DNA from 3 places in the Pseudomonas sp. CP4 genome. Region 3 is predicted to be linked to each of the others. Evidence: predicted binding sites of a transcription regulator. Region 3 holds the regulator's gene; each other region holds the start of a gene.

Region 1 (5,609 bases), 680 kb from region 3:
AAGGCGCGCAGCATGTTGAGCCGTGAGTGCGTAGGAAAATTCAACTGATTTCGTAAAGTTATCGTTACGCTTGGTCGGGTAATGCGCGTTTGCGGTGATTGGCGGGTTTGAAATGGGGCGGGGCTGTCACATAATCTTGACAACTATCTGCGTGCCTCGACAGAAAACAATTTGGCGCGCAACGCGATTCCCCTGTGGGAGCGAGCTTGCTTGCGAAAGCGGTGGACCTGACACATCAATGTAGGATGTGCCGCCGTCTTCGCGAGCAAGCTCGCTCCCACAGGGGATGTGTCAATTTTCCAGTCTTGTCGGGCCTTTTTCTATGCGCATCAAAGTCCACTGCCAGAACCGCATCGGCATCCTGCGCGATATTCTCAATCTGCTGGTGGCATACGGGATCAACGTTGCCCGCGGTGAGGTTGGCGGTGAGCATGGCAACGCGATCTACCTGCACTGCCCGAACCTGATCAACATCCAGTTCCAGGCATTGCGGCCGAAATTCGAGGCAATCGGCGGGGTGTTCGGTGTCAAGCGCGTCGGGCTGATGCCCAGCGAGCGCCGGCATATGGAATTGAATGCGCTGCTCGGCGCGCTGGAATTTCCGGTGCTGTCGATCGACATGGGCGGCTCGATCGTTGCGGCCAACCGCGCTGCAGCGCAATTGCTCGGCGTGCGTGTCGATGAGGTGCCGGGGATTCCATTGTCGCGCTACGCTGAGGATTTCGATTTGCCGGAACTGGTGCGCGCCAACAAATCGCGAATCAACGGCATGCGGGTCAAGGTCAAGGGCGACATCTTTCTTGCCGACATCGCGCCGCTGCAATCGGAGCACGATGACAGCGAGGCCATGGCCGGCGCCGTATTGACTCTGCACCGCGCCGACCGCGTCGGCGAGCGTATCTACAATGTGCGCAAGCAAGAGCTGCGCGGCTTCGACAGTATTTTCCAAAGCTCGAAAGTCATGGCCGCTGTGGTCCGCGAAGCGCGACGCATGGCACCGCTGGATGCGCCGCTATTAATAGAAGGCGAAACCGGCACCGGCAAGGAACTGCTCGCGCGCGCCTGTCACCTTGCCAGTCCGCGCGGACAGTCACCGTTGATGGCGCTCAACTGCGCCGGGTTGCCGGAGTCGATGGCCGAGACCGAACTGTTCGGCTACGGCCCCGGCGCCTTCGAAGGCGCACGGGCCGAAGGCAAGCTCGGCCTGCTGGAGTTGACCGCTGGCGGCACGCTGTTTCTCGATGGCGTCGGCGAGATGAGTCCGCGCTTGCAAGTCAAATTGCTGCGCTTTCTTCAGGACGGCTGCTTCCGTCGCGTCGGCAGTGATGAAGAGGTGTATCTCGACGTGCGGGTGATCTGCGCCACCCAGGTGGACTTGTCCGAACTGTGCGCGCGGGGCGAGTTTCGTCAGGATCTCTATCACCGCTTGAACGTGCTGTCGCTGCACATTCCGCCGTTGCGCGAATGCCTCGACGGTCTGACGCCGCTGGTTGAACACTTCCTCGATCAGGCCAGTCGGCAGATCGGCTGTCCGCTGCCGAAACTGGCCCCGGCGGCGATGGATCGCCTCAGCCATTACCACTGGCCGGGCAATGTCCGGCAATTGGAGAACGTGCTGTTCCAGGCGGTTTCGTTGTGCGACGGCGGTAAGGTCAAGGCTGAACATATCCGCCTGCCGGATTATGGCGTGCGTCAGCCGCTTGGCGATTTTTCCCTGGATGGAAATCTGGATGAGATTGTCGGGCGTTTCGAGAAAGCGGTGCTGGAGCGCTTGTATTCCGAGCACCCGAGCAGTCGGCAACTGGGCAAGCGGCTGGGGGTTTCGCACACCACCATTGCCAACAAGCTGCGTGAGTATGAGGTGGGCAAAACCTCCGAAAGCTAAATAGAGCCTTTGTGGCGAGGGGATTTATCCCCGATGGGCGGCGAAGCCGCCCCGCTTTTCCTTCCCAGCGACCTCATTTGCAGGCTTGGCGACTGCTGCGCAGCCGAACGGGGATAAATCCCCTCGCCACAGGATCGCCATCCCCCCGCTGAACTGAGGATTGCCACCAACCGGCATGACACCGCCGGTTTTTCGTCTTCGATACATTTCAAATTCCCCTCCGATCCCCTCAAGTCCCTTGTTTACCGGGCCTTTGCCCGCCAATAAAAAGTTGGTCTGCAAATTGCTTATGGCTGAGCAGTACAGCGGTGGGCGGCAAACGTCCGGCATGCAGAGGAAACACTGTGGACAAGTACCTTTATGTGGCAATGACCGGCGCCAGCCAGAACGCACTGGCGCAGCGGGCGCATGCCAACAACCTGGCGAACATTTCCACCAACGGCTTCCAGCGCGACCTCGAGCAGGCGCGTTCGATGCCGGTATTCGGTGACAGCTTTCCGGCGCGTGCGTTTGCCATGAGCGAACGGCCCGCCACCGACTTCACCCCGGGCTCGCTGGTGCAGACTGGCCGCGACCTCGACGTCGCAGTGTCCGGCAACGGTTTCATCGCCGTGCAGAACCCCAACGGTGGCGAAAGCTACGTGCGCACCGGCAGCCTGAACATCGACGCCCTCGGCGTACTGCGCGCCGGCAACGGCATGCCGGTAATCGGCAACGGCGGCCCGATCGCCGTGCCGCCCGAGCAGCAGGTCGAAGTTGGCGAAGACGGCACCATCAGTATTCGCGCAATGGGCGAAGGTCCGCGCGTGATGGCCGAAGTCGACCGGATCAAGCTGGTCAACCCGGACATCAAGAACATGAACAAAGGTCTCGACGGTTCGATTTACACCAAGGACGGCCAGCCGGCGCAAGCCGACGCCAACGTCAAACTGGTCTCGGGTTTCCTCGAGTCGAGCAACGTCAATGCCGTGGAAGAAATGACTTCGGTGCTGGCCCTGGCCAAGCAGTTCGAGTTGCACGTCAAGATGATGAACACCGCCAAAGACGACGACCAGGCCATGGCTCGGGTCTTGCAGATCAGCTAATTATCAGAACGTCGCGCCGTAAAACAGGCGCACGAGGAGAATCGAATGCTTCCGGCTCTATGGGTTGCCAAAACCGGCCTGTCCGCCCAGGACACCAACCTGACCACCATTTCCAACAACCTGGCGAACGTTTCGACCACGGGTTTCAAACGTGACCGTGCAGAGTTCCAGGACCTGCTCTATCAGATCAAGCGTCAGCCAGGCGCCCAGTCGACCCAGGACAGCGAACTGCCGTCGGGTCTGCAAGTGGGTACCGGTGTGCGCATCGTCGGCACGCAGAAAAACTTCACCGCCGGCAGCCTGCAAACCACCGAGCAGCCGCTGGACATGGCCATCGACGGTCGCGGTTTCTTCCAGATCCTGCAGCCGGACGGCACCACGTCCTACACCCGTGACGGTACTTTTCACCTCGACTCCAATGGCCAGATCGTCAATGCCAGCGGTTTCGCTCTGGAACCGGCGATCATCATCCCGAACGATGCGCAGACCTTCACTGTCGGCCGCGACGGTACCGTGTCGATCACCATCGCCGGCAACCCGGCCTCGCAAGTGATCGGCAACCTGCAGACCGCCGACTTCATCAACCCGGCCGGCCTGCAAGCCGTGGGCAACAACCTGTTCCTGGAAACCGCGGCTTCCGGCGCGCCTCAGATCGGCACCCCGGGCCTGAACGGTTTCGGTACCACGCTGCAGAACACCCTGGAAACGTCCAACGTCAGCACCGTTGAAGAGATGGTCAACATGATCACCACTCAACGCGCCTACGAGATGAACTCCAAGGTGATCTCCACCGCCGACCAGATGCTCTCGTTCGTAACGCAGAATCTGTAATCCAGTCTTTGGGGCGGCCTGAGGTCGCCAGCAACACCGTGAGGTAGGGTCATGAAGCGCTTTGTATCTGTTCTGGCATTGAGTGGGGTCGTCTCGCTCGCGGGCTGCGTCGCCCCGACGCCCAGGCCCAACGACCCTTACTACGCTCCGGTGTTGCCGCGCACGCCGTTGCCGGCGGCCGCCAACAACGGCTCGATCTATCAGGCCGGCTTCGAGCAGAACCTGTACAGCGACCGCAAGGCGTTCCGGGTCGGTGACATCATCACCATCACCCTGAACGAGCGCACCCAGGCGAGCAAGAATGCCAACTCGCAGATGGACAAGAACAGCGACAACAAGATCGGGCTGACTTCGCTGTTCGGCTCCAGCCTGACCACCAACAACCCGATCGGTAGCAACGACCTGAGCCTGAACGCCGGCTACAGCGCCGACCGTTCGACCAAGGGCGACGCCAAGTCGGGGCAGAGCAACAGCCTGACCGGCTCGATCACCGTGACCGTGGCCGACGTGCTGCCCAACGGCATCATTGCCGTGCGTGGCGAGAAGTGGCTGACGCTCAATACCGGTGACGAGCTGGTGCGCATCGCCGGCATGGTCCGCGCCGATGACATCGCGACCGACAACACCGTGTCGTCGACCCGTGTCGCCGATGCGCGTATCACCTATTCGGGTACCGGCGCGTTTGCCGACACGAGTCAGCCAGGCTGGTTCGACCGCTTCTTCCTCAGCCCGCTGTTCCCTTTCTAGGTGGCTACGTTGAATCTGAAAAGCCTCATGCTGGCCGCATTGTTGTTGCCGGTTGCCTTCACTGCACATGCCGAGCGGCTGAAAGACATCGCCAGCATTTCCGGCGTGCGCTCCAACCAGTTGATCGGTTACGGCCTGGTGGTCGGGCTTAACGGTACCGGCGACCAGACGACGCAGACCCCGTTCACCCTGCAGACTTTCAACAACATGCTCTCGCAGTTCGGCATCAAGGTGCCGCCGGGATCGGGCAACGTGCAGTTGAAGAACGTCGCGGCGGTGTCGGTGAGTGCTGATCTGCCAGCGTTTGCGAAACCGGGTCAGCAGGTCGACATCACCGTTTCGTCGATCGGTAACTCCAAGAGCCTGCGCGGCGGCACTTTGTTGCTGACGCCACTCAAGGGTATCGACGGCAACGTCTATGCAATCGCTCAGGGCAACCTCGTGGTTGGCGGTTTCGACGCTGAAGGCCGTGACGGTTCGAAGATTACTGTCAACGTTCCGTCGGCGGGGCGCATCCCTGGCGGTGCCTCGGTTGAGCGTTCGGTGCCGAGCGGTTTCAACCAGGGCAACAGCCTGACGCTGAACCTCAACCGCTCCGACTTCACCACCGCCAAGCGCATCGTCGACAAGATCAACGACATGCTCGGCCCTGGCGTCGCACAAGCCATTGATGGCGGTTCGATCCGTGTGACTGCACCGCTCGATCCGAGCCAGCGTGTCGACTACCTGTCGATCCTGGAAAACCTTGAAGTCGATCCGGGCCAGGCCGTCGCCAAAGTCATCATCAACTCGCGCACCGGCACCATCGTCATCGGCCAGAACGTGAAAGTGTCGCCGGCCGCTGTCACCCACGGCAGCCTGACCGTGACCATCACCGAAGACCCGATCGTCAGCCAGCCGGGCCCGCTGTCCAACGGCCAGACTGCCGTCGTGCCGCGCTCGCGAGTGAATGCCGAACAGGAAGCCAAACCGATGTTCAAGTTCGGCCCGGGCACCACCCTCGACGAGATCGTCCGTGCGGTGAACCAGGTCGGCGCGGCACCGGGTGACCTGATGGCAAT
Region 2 (5,609 bases), 970 kb from region 3:
GCAGCGCACTCCACTGGTAATAGGCATGCGCGGTGCCATCGCTCACCGCTTCGGCCTGATCGCCGGCCATTTCGTAGCGGGCATCAAGCAGGCGCAGCGTGTTGTCCGCGCGTTCGATGAACGTGCCCAGACGGATAAAACGAAACGCGTCGTTGCGCATGATCGTGCCGTAGGACGCGCCACGGAACAGGTGCGAGCGCTCCTTGATCCATTCGCAGAAACGGCTCATGCCGTAGCGGCTCAGACCCTGTTCGGCGATGCCGCGAATTTCCAGCCAGGTGGCGTTGATGTTTTCCCACATGTCGGCGGTGATCCGCCCGCGCACGGCATGGGCACTGGCTCGCGCCGAGCCGAGGCAGCTGTAAATGCTCGCCGGGTTGGCCGCGTCCAGCGCAAAGAAATGCAGCAGACGCTCGGCGTGCAGATCACCGTGGCGTTCAAGGTAATCATCAAGGGTGCCGGTAATGAGCAACGGCATGGCGAGTTCGTGCAGCCCGTCGCCGCGCCCGTCCTGCGGCATCAGCGACAGCGAATAACTGATGTCGAGCATGCGCGCGAGATTCTCCGCACGCTCCAGGTAACGCGACATCCAGTACAGATCCGAGGCAGTTCTACTTAACATGGCAAGCTTCCTTCAATCCTCGACTACCCAGGTGTCCTTGGTGCCGCCGCCCTGGGAGGAATTCACCACCAGGGAGCCTTCACGCAACGCGACCCGGGTCAAACCGCCAGGCACCACCCGGGTTTCGCGCCCGGACAACACGAACGGACGCAAATCGATATGGCGCGGTGCAATGCCGTTCTCGACAAAGGTCGGACAGGTCGACAGCGACAGCGTCGGCTGCGCGATGTAAGCATGGGGTTTGGCTTTGATGCGCTCACGGAACGCATCGATTTCCGCCGTCGTCGAGGCCGGCCCGACCAGCATGCCGTAACCGCCGGAGCCCTGGGTTTCCTTGACCACCAGTTCCGGAAGATTGGCCAGCACGTGGGACAGCTCGGACGGGTTGCGGCATTGCCAGGTCGGCACGTTTTTCAGAATCGGCTCTTCGTCGAGGTAGAAACGGATCATGTCGGTGACAAACGGATACACCGATTTATCGTCCGCCACGCCGGTGCCGATGGCGTTGGCCAGTACCACGTTGCCGGAACGATAGGACGACAGCAGCCCCGGCACGCCGAGCATCGAGTCCGGGTTGAATGCCAGCGGATCGAGGAAGGCATCGTCGAGGCGGCGATAGATCACGTCCACCGCTTTCGGGCCATCGGTGGTGCGCATGAATACCTTGTCGTCGCGCACGAACAGATCCGCACCTTCGACCAGTTCCACGCCCATTTCCCGCGCCAGAAAGGCATGTTCGAAGAACGCGCTGTTGAAGCGTCCCGGCGTCAGCACCACCACGCTGGGATTGTCGATCGGGCTTGAGCTCTTGAGAGTGTCGAGCAGCAGATTGGGGTAGTGATCGATCGGGGCGATGCGCTGGGCGGAGAACAGTTCGGGAAACAGGCGCATCATCATTTTGCGGTCTTCGAGCATGTAGCTGACGCCGCTGGGTGTGCGCAGGTTGTCCTCGAGGACGTAATAAGTGCCATCGCCGTCGCGCACCAGATCGACGCCGGAGATGTGCGAGTAGATGTCGCGGTGCAGATCCAGGCCCTGCATCGCCAACTGGTATTGCTCGTTGGCCAGCACCTGTTCGGCGGGAATGATCCCGGCCTTGATGATGCGCTGCTCGTGATAGAGGTCGGCGAGAAACATGTTCAACGCCTTGACCCGCTGAATACAGCCGCGCTCGACAATCCGCCATTCACTGGCGGGGATGCTGCGGGGAATGGTATCGAACGGAATCAGGCGCTCGGTGCCCTGCTCGTCGCCATAGAGCGTAAAGGTGATCCCGGCACGGTGGAACAGCAGATCGGCCTCGCGGCGGCGCTGCGCGAGCAGCTCGTCGGGCGTCTCGGCCAGCCAGCGGGCAAATTCCCGGTAATGCGGGCGGACCAGGCCGCCGGCATCGTACATCTCGTCAAAATAGGTGCGGATCATGCCGTACTCCTTGTCACTCCGGACATACAGGCCTTCGCAAGGCCCGTGCCATCGGCATAAACGCTTTTAATTCAATCGGTTGTAGATCTATGCCACAGACCGCGCACCATTCCTGTGCGGCAAATGCCCCGGCCCGATTGCCCCCGCTTCATTGCGACGCACTGCATCGCCTATCACCAGCATAGTCAGAGTTGATTTCACTGCCCGGCCGCGACTGCGGATAATCCGCGCATTCGCTGCAGAACTTCCCCGGCACGCCGCCGCGAAGTAGCCAGCTCAACTGATCTGAACTGCCTTGGCAGCCCCGTCCCGACAGGACTTTATCGCGTACCCGTCTTCCCTTTTAGCCACCCTCTCCGGTGGCTTTTTTTTGCCCGGGATTCTTGTTTCAGGGTTTTGCCACTGCGATGTGCAGAAGCCAGAAACGACAACGGCCGACCCGAAGGTCAGCCGTTGCCCGATACAAAATGCTCAATATCAATTCAGGCGGTAACGATTGCGCACCTCCTGCTTCACGCCCCAACCCTCGATAATGCCGCCCAGCGGTTCGACCACGGCAGAAAAGCCTTGCTCGAAATCGCCGATGTCGTCATAGGTTGCGTACATCACTTTGCTCAATTCCAGCGACCAGGCGCCGTCGTCGCGCGCACTGACCTGGGCATTGATGGATTCACCGCGAAATTTGCCTGCTGCCCTGCGCGCCCGCTCCTCGTCCGGGAAAATCGCGTAGAACTCGATGGGATGGAACCGGGAAAAATCGAAACCGCCTTCTTTCATGCGGCGCAGAACGTTGCTGCTGATGTCTTCTTGATAGGCTGTGCTCATGAATCGTCCCCCTCGATTGATGGATAGACTTTCCGTATTCCCGCCCCGGGCCTTTTGGCCTAAGTACTACGGCAACGTGGTTGCGAGCGGGAAACAAGCATGTAGCTGACAAGACCAGACCTTAGCGATCCATTCGCTGATCTCGCTTGCAGAGTAGCCCCAAGAGAGCGCCGCTGCCAAGGCCTGGTTTACGAGATGACAGGAAGTGTTCAGACAGGTGTGATGCTGCGGATTTCGATGCCGTTCTGGGTCTTGAGGTTTTTCACCTCGGCATCGGTGGTGCGCCCTTGCAGGTCGTTGAGATCCAGCTTGGCGGCAACCGGAAGAAGCCGCTCCTTGATCAGCCGAGCGGCTTCATCATCGGACGGGCATTCCTCACGTTCGAAGACTTCATCAATAATTACGCCGTGATCATCCACGAAAGTGACTTTCCACTTTTGCATCAGTGCCTCCTCGATCAACCCGTAGATGGGCTTACCTCTATCTCGACTTTTTTCCGCGATAGTTGGTTCAAAAGGATTACAGCCGACAACGGTGAAAATAACCATCCGATCGATAGGGCGGACTCTGTGGCGAGGGGATTTATCCCCGTCCGGCTGCGCAGCAGTCGTAATACCATCCATTGCGGTTTAATGGAGACACCGCGCAGGCCGGTTCAGGGATGCTGCGCATCCCAACCGGTAAATCCCCTCGCCACAAAAGCTTTCTTGCAGAGCGACGTCAGGGTGATCAGTCGTTGCTCGGCTTGTTGACCGCTTGCAGCACGTATTGCGGCAAGGCAAACGCGCCGATGTGGATTTCCGGATTGTAGTAACGGGTGACGATGCCGCTGCCGATGAAGCGCTGTTGCAGGGTTTCACGACTGAGCTTGCGGTAGGCCGGGTTGGTCGAGCCCCAAGCGAAGGTCATCGAACCGCCGATGTAGGTCGGCACAGCGGCCTGGTAGAAGTGCCAGTCCGGGAACAGGCTGCGCAGACGACCGGCGGTGGTTTTGACTTCGTCGATCTGCATGAACGGCGTGCCGTTCTGGGTAACGAGAATGCCGCCGTCGTTCAGGCAACGGTGGCAAGCCTGGTAGAAGTTCTCCGAGAACAGCACTTCACCCGGGCCGATCGGGTCGGTGGAGTCGGAGATGATCACGTCGAATTTTTCAGTGGTGGTGGCGACGAAACGCATGCCGTCGTCGATCACCAGGTTCAGGCGCGGATCGTCGTAGGCACCGGCGGAATGGTTCGGCAGGAATTCCTTGCACATGTCGACCACAGTGCCGTCGATTTCAACCATGGTGATGTGCTCGACGCCGGCGTGCTTGGTCACTTCGCGCAGCATGCCGCCGTCACCACCGCCGATGATCAGCACGCGCTTGGCAGTGCCGTGGGCAAGGATCGGCACGTGGGTGAGCATCTCGTGGTAGATGAATTCGTCGGCTTCGGTGGTCTGGATCACGCCGTCCAACGCCATGACCCGGCCCATGCGCGGGTTCTGGAAGATCACCAGATGCTGGTGTTCGGTGCGCACTTCGTGCAGCAGTTTTTCCATGCGAAAGCGCTGGCCGTAGCCTTCGTAGAGGGTTTCCAGGTACTCACTGGTCTTGGTGACGGTCATGGTCAAGTGCTCCGATAAATGCGCGGGCGCCATCGTGGGGACGATAGCCCGGGAAAGGCGCGCATTCTACGTTGCCGAAGATGACAGGTCGAACCTCAGCTTATTTTTTACCAGCGCAAACCAATGTGGGAGCAAGCCTGCTCGCGAAAGCGCAGCACCAGTTGCCGGTGATGGCGACTGACACAACGTCTTCGCGAGCAGGCTCGCTCCCACAGGGATAACAGTGTGATCGAAAATCAGCTCAGATCCGGACGTTGCCCCGTGGCCCGGCAATCGCCCAGATGATCAGGCCCAGCACTGGCAGGAGGATGATCAGCAGCACCCAGACGATTTTCATCCCGGTTGAGGTACCGCTTTTCAGTACGTTGATGATGGCCCAGATGTCGAGGGCAAGGATGATCAGGCCAATCAGACCGTTGAACGTGGAACCCATGGTGTCGCTCCAGAATAGTGGCATGCACTTTTAGGATAGACGGTCGCGCGCAGGGTTCCCTTTTATTGCGTTCAGACGTGAACGGCGACCTTCAAGGCTTCCAGTGCCGGCGCCGCGGCGATGCCGATCTCGGCGCACAACTTCAGCACCCGCGGCACGTCGTTGCCGTAGACCAGGACCATTTGCAGTTCATCGTCGAGCAACTGGCTGAAGTTCATCAACGTGTAACCGCCGTTTTCCTTGTTCAGGCTGCTCATCTGCACCTGAATGCGGTTGAGTGCGGTGAGCGCTTCAGTTTTGGCCAGTTGCTTGGGCTTGAGATTGAAATCCACCCCCGGGCCAAACGAGGCAACGATTTGTGCGAACAGATCGACGTAGGTATCGGCCTGGAACAGCACAGTTTCCGGCAGGCTGCCGACCACTACCCACTCACCCAGCGGAATCGGGAAAGTGTCGTCGTAGTTGATGTCCGGATTGGCTGCCAGAAAAGCATCGGCATCGGCGTAGGCCTGAGCGGCTTCGTCAGCCACTTTCAGAATCTCATCCTCGCCCATGCAGCCGGAGCTGATTTTGCTGATGAGTTCGACGAGTGCGGCTTTCATGAGGGCGGATCCTGTGGCGGAGGTGAATTTTCAGGGCGCGAAGGATAGCGCATTCTGCCCTTCGCCACAGTCCGTGGACTTTACGCCAGCAATTTTTCCA
Region 3 (5,609 bases):
CTCGCCGGGATCTTCACTGACGGTGATTTGCGCCGCACCCTGGATCGCGCCATCGACATCCGCAGCGCCACCATCGATCAGGTGATGACCGCCCACGGCAAGACCGCCCGGCCCGACATGCTCGCCGCCGAAGCCCTGAAAATCATGGAAGACCATCGAATCAACGCCCTGGTAGTCGTCGACGAGGAGGATCGCCCGATCGGCGCCTTCAACCTCTCCGATCTGCTGCGCGCAGGAGTCATGTAATGAGCAACGATCTGCTGCAACGCGGCAAAGCGATCAAACTGGCAGTCTTCGATGTCGACGGTGTGCTCACCGACGGCCGCCTGTACTTTCTTGAAGACGGCAGTGAGTTCAAGACCTTCAACACCCTCGACGGCCAAGGCATCAAGATGTTGATGAATGCCGGCGTACAAACCGCAATCATCAGCGGTCGCAAGACCCCGGTGGTCGAGCGCCGCGCTAAGAACCTCGGCATCCCGCATCTGTTTCAGGGGCGTGAAGACAAACTGGTGGTGCTCGACGGCCTGCTCGCGCAACTGGGCCTAAGCTATGAAGAAGTCGCCTATCTCGGTGACGATCTGCCAGACTTGCCGGTAATCCGCCGTGTAGGGCTGGGCATGGCGGTGGCCAACGCTGCCGATTTCGTCCGCGAACACGCCCACGGCGTTACCCGCGCCCGTGGCGGCGAAGGTGCCGCCCGCGAATTCTGCGAATTGATCCTGCGCGCCCAGGGCCGCCTCGAAGCGGCCAACGCCGCGTACCTGTGAGCCTGACCATGTTTAGCAAAAAGTTTCGCAACTTCCTGCTGTTCGGCTGCATCGCGGCGATTTTCGCTGCGGTCGGCTACTGGAACATCAGCCCGGAACGCTTCCTCGACAAGCCACCGGTTTCGGCTGCCGAGAATCCGATCGACTGGTACGCGACCAACACGCATACCATTCAGTACCTGCCCGACGGTAAGGTGCAGTACGAGATGACTTCCGACAAGGCCGAGCACGTCAAGGCGACCGATGTCACCCTGGTGACCAAGCCTGACTTGAACATGTATCGCGGCACCGACTTCCCCTGGCACGTGACCAGCGAACGCGGCGAAGTGAACTCGGGCGGTACCGAAGTGGAATTGATCGATTCGGTCCGTGTGCAGCGCACCGATGAGAAAAAGCGCGGCACGCTGATCACCAGCACGCGCATGACCGTGTTCCCGCAGCAGGAATATGCGCAGACTGCGCAACCCGTTAGAATCGAGGGCGCTGGTGGCGTATCGACTGGCGTCGGAATGAAAGCGTACCTGAAGGACAGCAGGATACACCTGCAATCGAACGTAAGAGGACAGTATGAGGCTCGTTAAAACCCTCCCTATTTTGCTCAGTCTGGGCGCAGCACTGGGAAGCGCGAGCGCCTGGTCCCTGCCGAACGATCAGCAGCAGCCTATCCGCATTCAGGCCGACGACGCCCAACTGGACGACAAGAATGGCATCGCCACCTATAAAGGTGACGTGATCATTACCCAGGGTTCGATGATCGTTAAAGGCAACACCGTGACCATGACGCGCGCGCCCAATGGCGACATCGACGTGGTGACCTCGGTGGGCAACCTGGCTTACTTCGAGCAGCTGCAGACCCAGGGCGACGCCAACCCGGTCAAGGGCTACGGCGTGACGATTCAATACCACGCCCAGCAGAACCGGGTGGTGCTGATCGACAAGGCCAAGGTTATCGACAAGGATAACAACGTCACCCAGGGCGAAAAAATCGTCTACGACACCGTGAAGAAACTGGCCAGCGCCGGTCGCGCCACGGGCAGCAAGGTCACCGAATCGCGTCCGCGCATCGACATGGTGATCCAGCCGAAGAAGAAAACCGAAGAGAAATCCCAGTAATGGCAACTCTGAAAGCTCAGCACCTGGCCAAGGCCTATAAAAGCCGCCAGGTCGTGCGTGACGTCAGCCTGTCGATCGACAGCGGGCAGATCGTCGGCTTGCTCGGCCCGAACGGCGCCGGCAAGACGACGTGCTTCTACATGATCGTCGGCCTGGTGCAGGCCGATCAGGGCCGTGTGCTGATCGATGACCTGGACGTCAGCCACCAGCCGATGCACGGCCGCGCCAAGGCGGGTATCGGCTATCTGCCGCAAGAAGCGTCGATCTTCCGCAAACTGTCGGTTGCCGATAACATCATGGCGATCCTCGAGACGCGTCCGGAACTGGACAAGGCCGGTCGTCGCAAGGAGCTGGAAAGCCTGCTGCAGGAATTCCACATCAGCCACATCCGCGACAACCTCGGCATGAGCCTGTCCGGTGGTGAGCGTCGCCGGGTGGAAATCGCTCGTGCGTTGGCGACTGCGCCGAAATTCATCCTGCTCGACGAACCGTTCGCCGGTGTCGACCCGATCTCGGTGGGCGACATCAAGCAGATCATTCACCACCTCAAGGCCAAGGGCATCGGTGTGCTGATCACCGACCACAACGTCCGCGAGACACTGGATATCTGCGAAACCGCTTACATCGTCAACGACGGTCAATTGATCGCTGAAGGCGATGCCGAGACCATCCTGGCCAACGATCTGGTCAAGGAAGTGTATCTGGGTCACGAGTTCCGCCTGTAAGCGCGACAGCGCTGTATCGATTCAAGGCGCATTTATCCGCTTTAATTGTTACAGCGCTCTAGGCAAACACTTCAGTTTCAGGCATATAATTTGCTTAAGTTTGGCGCTTCGGCGCCCTGTAGTGGATGGCGCAAAGCGCCGGCGAATAAGGTGTTAAGCCCCTGCCATGAAACCATCGCTAGTCTTGAGAATGGGCCAGCAGCTGACGATGACACCGCAGCTGCAACAGGCCATCCGCCTGCTCCAATTGTCGACCCTGGACCTGCAACAGGAGATCCAGGAGGCTCTGGAATCCAATCCGATGCTTGAGCGCCAGGAAGAAGGCGACGACTTCGACAACGCCGATCCTCTGGCCGACAACGCCGAACAGAAGCCCGCCGAGATTCAGGAACCCTCCTATCAGGAAACCGCCCCGACGGTGGATAACCTCGAGGATGGCGAATGGAACGAGCGCATCCCCAACGAATTGCCGGTGGATACCGCCTGGGAAGACGTCTACCAGACCAGCGCCAGCAGCCTGCCCAGCAGCGATGACGACGAATGGGATTTCACCACCCGCACGTCCGCCGGGGAGAGTCTGCAGAGCCATCTGCTCTGGCAACTGAACCTGGCACCGATGTCCGACACCGATCGCCTGATCGCCGTGACCCTGATCGACTGCATCAACAATCAGGGCTACCTGGACGAAACGCTCGAAGAAATTCTTGAAGCGTTCGATCCTGAACTGGACATCGAGCTCGACGAGATCGAAGCCGTCCTGCATCGCATCCAGCAATTCGAGCCCGCCGGGATCGGCGCCCGCAACCTCAGCGAATGCCTGCTCCTGCAATTGCGTCAGTTGCCCGCGAAGACGCCGTGGCTGAGCGAGGCCAAACGGCTGGTCGCCGATTACATCGACCTGCTCGGCAGTCGCGATTACAGCCAGTTGATGCGCCGGATGAAGCTCAAGGAAGACGAGCTGCGCCAGGTCATCGAACTGGTGCAGAGTCTCAATCCGCGTCCCGGCTCGCAGATCGAATCGACCGAAGCCGAATACGTCATTCCCGATGTGATCGTGCGCAAGGACAACGAGCGCTGGCTGGTCGAGCTGAATCAGGAATCGGTGCCACGTCTGCGCGTCAATGCCCAGTACGCCGGGTTTGTTAAGCGTGCCGACACCAGCGCCGACAACACCTTCATGCGTAACCAGTTGCAGGAGGCCCGCTGGTTCATCAAGAGCCTGCAGAGCCGCAACGAAACGCTGATGAAAGTGGCCACGCAGATCGTCGAACATCAGCGCGGCTTCCTCGAATACGGCGACGAAGCGATGAAGCCGCTGGTATTGCATGACATCGCCGAAGCGGTCGGCATGCACGAATCAACGATTTCCCGGGTAACCACGCAAAAATTCATGCATACCCCGCGCGGTATTTATGAGCTGAAATACTTTTTCTCCAGCCACGTCAGCACCTCCGAAGGCGGCGAATGCTCGTCCACAGCGATCCGCGCGATCATCAAGAAACTGGTCGCCGCGGAAAATCAGAAAAAGCCGTTGAGTGACAGCAAGATCGCTGGTTTACTGGAGGCACAAGGCATTCAGGTGGCTCGCCGCACCGTCGCCAAGTACCGCGAATCCCTCGGAATCGCGCCTTCGAGCGAACGCAAGCGGTTGATGTAAGCCACGTTACAGCGTTCCAGTGGCAGGCTTTTCGGCCTGCCGCTTTATGCACTGGCAACGAAGGAGAAGCTGTATGCAAGTCAACATCAGTGGACACCAACTGGAAGTGACCCAACCTCTGCGTTCCTACATCGAGGAAAAACTCCAACGACTGGAGCGACATTTCGACAAGATCACCAACGTGCAGGTCACGATGTGCGTCGAAAAGCTGAAGCAGAAGATCGAAGCCACCTTGCATATCCCCGGCAGCGAAGTGGTCGCCAACGCAGAAGATACTGACATGTACGCTGCGATCGACTCACTCACCGACAAGCTGGATCGCCAACTCAAAAAGCATAAGGAAAAGACCCAGAGCCTCCTCCAGGGCGCAACCGGTCGTTAACACCCCTATCCCATGATCCGACTTGAAACCATCCTGACCCCCGGCCGTTCCCAAGTGAACGCGCCGGGCGGCAGCAAGAAAAAAGCCCTCGAACAGATTGCCAACCTGATCCACCGCGAAGTGCCGGATCTGGCGATGCAGGATGTCTTCGAGGCGCTGATCGCCCGTGAAAAACTCGGTTCCACCGGTTTCGGCAACGGCATCGCCATTCCCCATTGCCGCCTCAAGGGCTGCACGGCGCCAGTCAGCGCCCTGCTGCACCTGGAAGCCCCGATCGATTTCGACGCCATCGACGGCGCCCCGGTCGACCTGCTCTTCGTGCTGCTGGTCCCGGAGGCCGCGACTGATGCGCATCTGGAGTTGCTGCGCCAGATCGCCAGCATGCTCGACCGCAAGGAAGTGCGCGAAAAACTGCGCAGCGCCGCGAGCAACGAAGCCTTGTACCAGGTTGTACTGGACGAGCAGAACGGGCACTAATCATGCGCTTGATCATCGTCAGTGGCCGTTCGGGCTCGGGCAAAAGTACCGCCCTGAATGTCCTTGAGGACAACGGCTACTACTGCATCGACAACCTGCCGGCTGGTTTGCTGCCGGAACTGGCCGAGCGGGCGCTGATCCACACGGAGCTGGCGCAGCCGCTGGTCGCCGTGTCGATCGATGCACGCAACTTGCCCAGCCATCTGTCACGCTTTCCTGAATTGCTCGAAGACGTCCGTGCCAAACATATCAAGTGCGATGTGCTGTATCTGGACGCCGACGAAGAAACCCTGCTCAAGCGTTTTTCCGAGACCCGTCGTCGTCACCCGTTGAGTAACGCCAATCGCTCACTGGCTGAAGCGATTCACGATGAAAGCGCCCTGCTCGGCCCGATCGCCGATCTGGCCGACCTGAAAATCAACACCACCCATCTCAATCTGTACCAGCTGCGCGACACCCTGAAGTTGCGCCTGTTGAATCAGCCT

What was found. Region 3 encodes sigma-54, which starts transcription at its own class of promoters, with help from an activator protein. Its sites were predicted from a motif close to ANTGGCATNNANNTTGCTNT; they were not measured.
Region 1: ACMYUN_RS07140 (flagellar basal body rod protein FlgF) is a predicted target of sigma-54. The motif match lies at 2,156-2,175, and genes of this name have one in related genera.
Region 2: ACMYUN_RS05730 (circularly permuted type 2 ATP-grasp protein) is a predicted target of sigma-54. The motif match lies at 2,078-2,097, and genes of this name have one in related genera.

What each region holds. Positions count from the first base shown of each region.
Region 1 is NZ_CP180489.1:1,608,590-1,614,198, reverse strand. It holds gene ACMYUN_RS07145 (sigma-54-dependent transcriptional regulator) at 323-1,885, shown strand; gene ACMYUN_RS07140 (flagellar basal body rod protein FlgF) at 2,230-2,970, shown strand; gene flgG (flagellar basal-body rod protein FlgG) at 3,016-3,801, shown strand; gene flgH (flagellar basal body L-ring protein FlgH) at 3,853-4,548, shown strand; gene ACMYUN_RS07125 (flagellar basal body P-ring protein FlgI) at 4,576-5,609, shown strand, end outside.
Region 2 is NZ_CP180489.1:1,325,723-1,331,331, forward strand. It holds gene ACMYUN_RS05725 (alpha-E domain-containing protein) at 1-622, opposite strand, end outside; gene ACMYUN_RS05730 (circularly permuted type 2 ATP-grasp protein) at 635-2,044, opposite strand; gene ACMYUN_RS05735 (ribonuclease E inhibitor RraB) at 2,522-2,869, opposite strand; gene ACMYUN_RS05740 (hypothetical protein) at 3,079-3,312, opposite strand; gene speE (polyamine aminopropyltransferase) at 3,599-4,474, opposite strand; gene ACMYUN_RS05750 (PLDc N-terminal domain-containing protein) at 4,716-4,907, opposite strand; gene ACMYUN_RS05755 (hypothetical protein) at 4,979-5,509, opposite strand; gene ACMYUN_RS05760 (ankyrin repeat domain-containing protein) at 5,590-5,609, opposite strand, start outside.
Region 3 is NZ_CP180489.1:2,291,237-2,296,845, forward strand. It holds gene ACMYUN_RS10295 (KpsF/GutQ family sugar-phosphate isomerase) at 1-246, shown strand, start outside; gene ACMYUN_RS10300 (KdsC family phosphatase) at 246-770, shown strand; gene lptC (LPS export ABC transporter periplasmic protein LptC) at 779-1,351, shown strand; gene lptA (lipopolysaccharide transport periplasmic protein LptA) at 1,338-1,883, shown strand; gene lptB (LPS export ABC transporter ATP-binding protein) at 1,883-2,608, shown strand; gene ACMYUN_RS10320 (RNA polymerase factor sigma-54) at 2,775-4,265, shown strand; gene hpf (ribosome hibernation-promoting factor, HPF/YfiA family) at 4,339-4,647, shown strand; gene ptsN (PTS IIA-like nitrogen regulatory protein PtsN) at 4,660-5,124, shown strand; gene rapZ (RNase adapter RapZ) at 5,127-5,609, shown strand, end outside.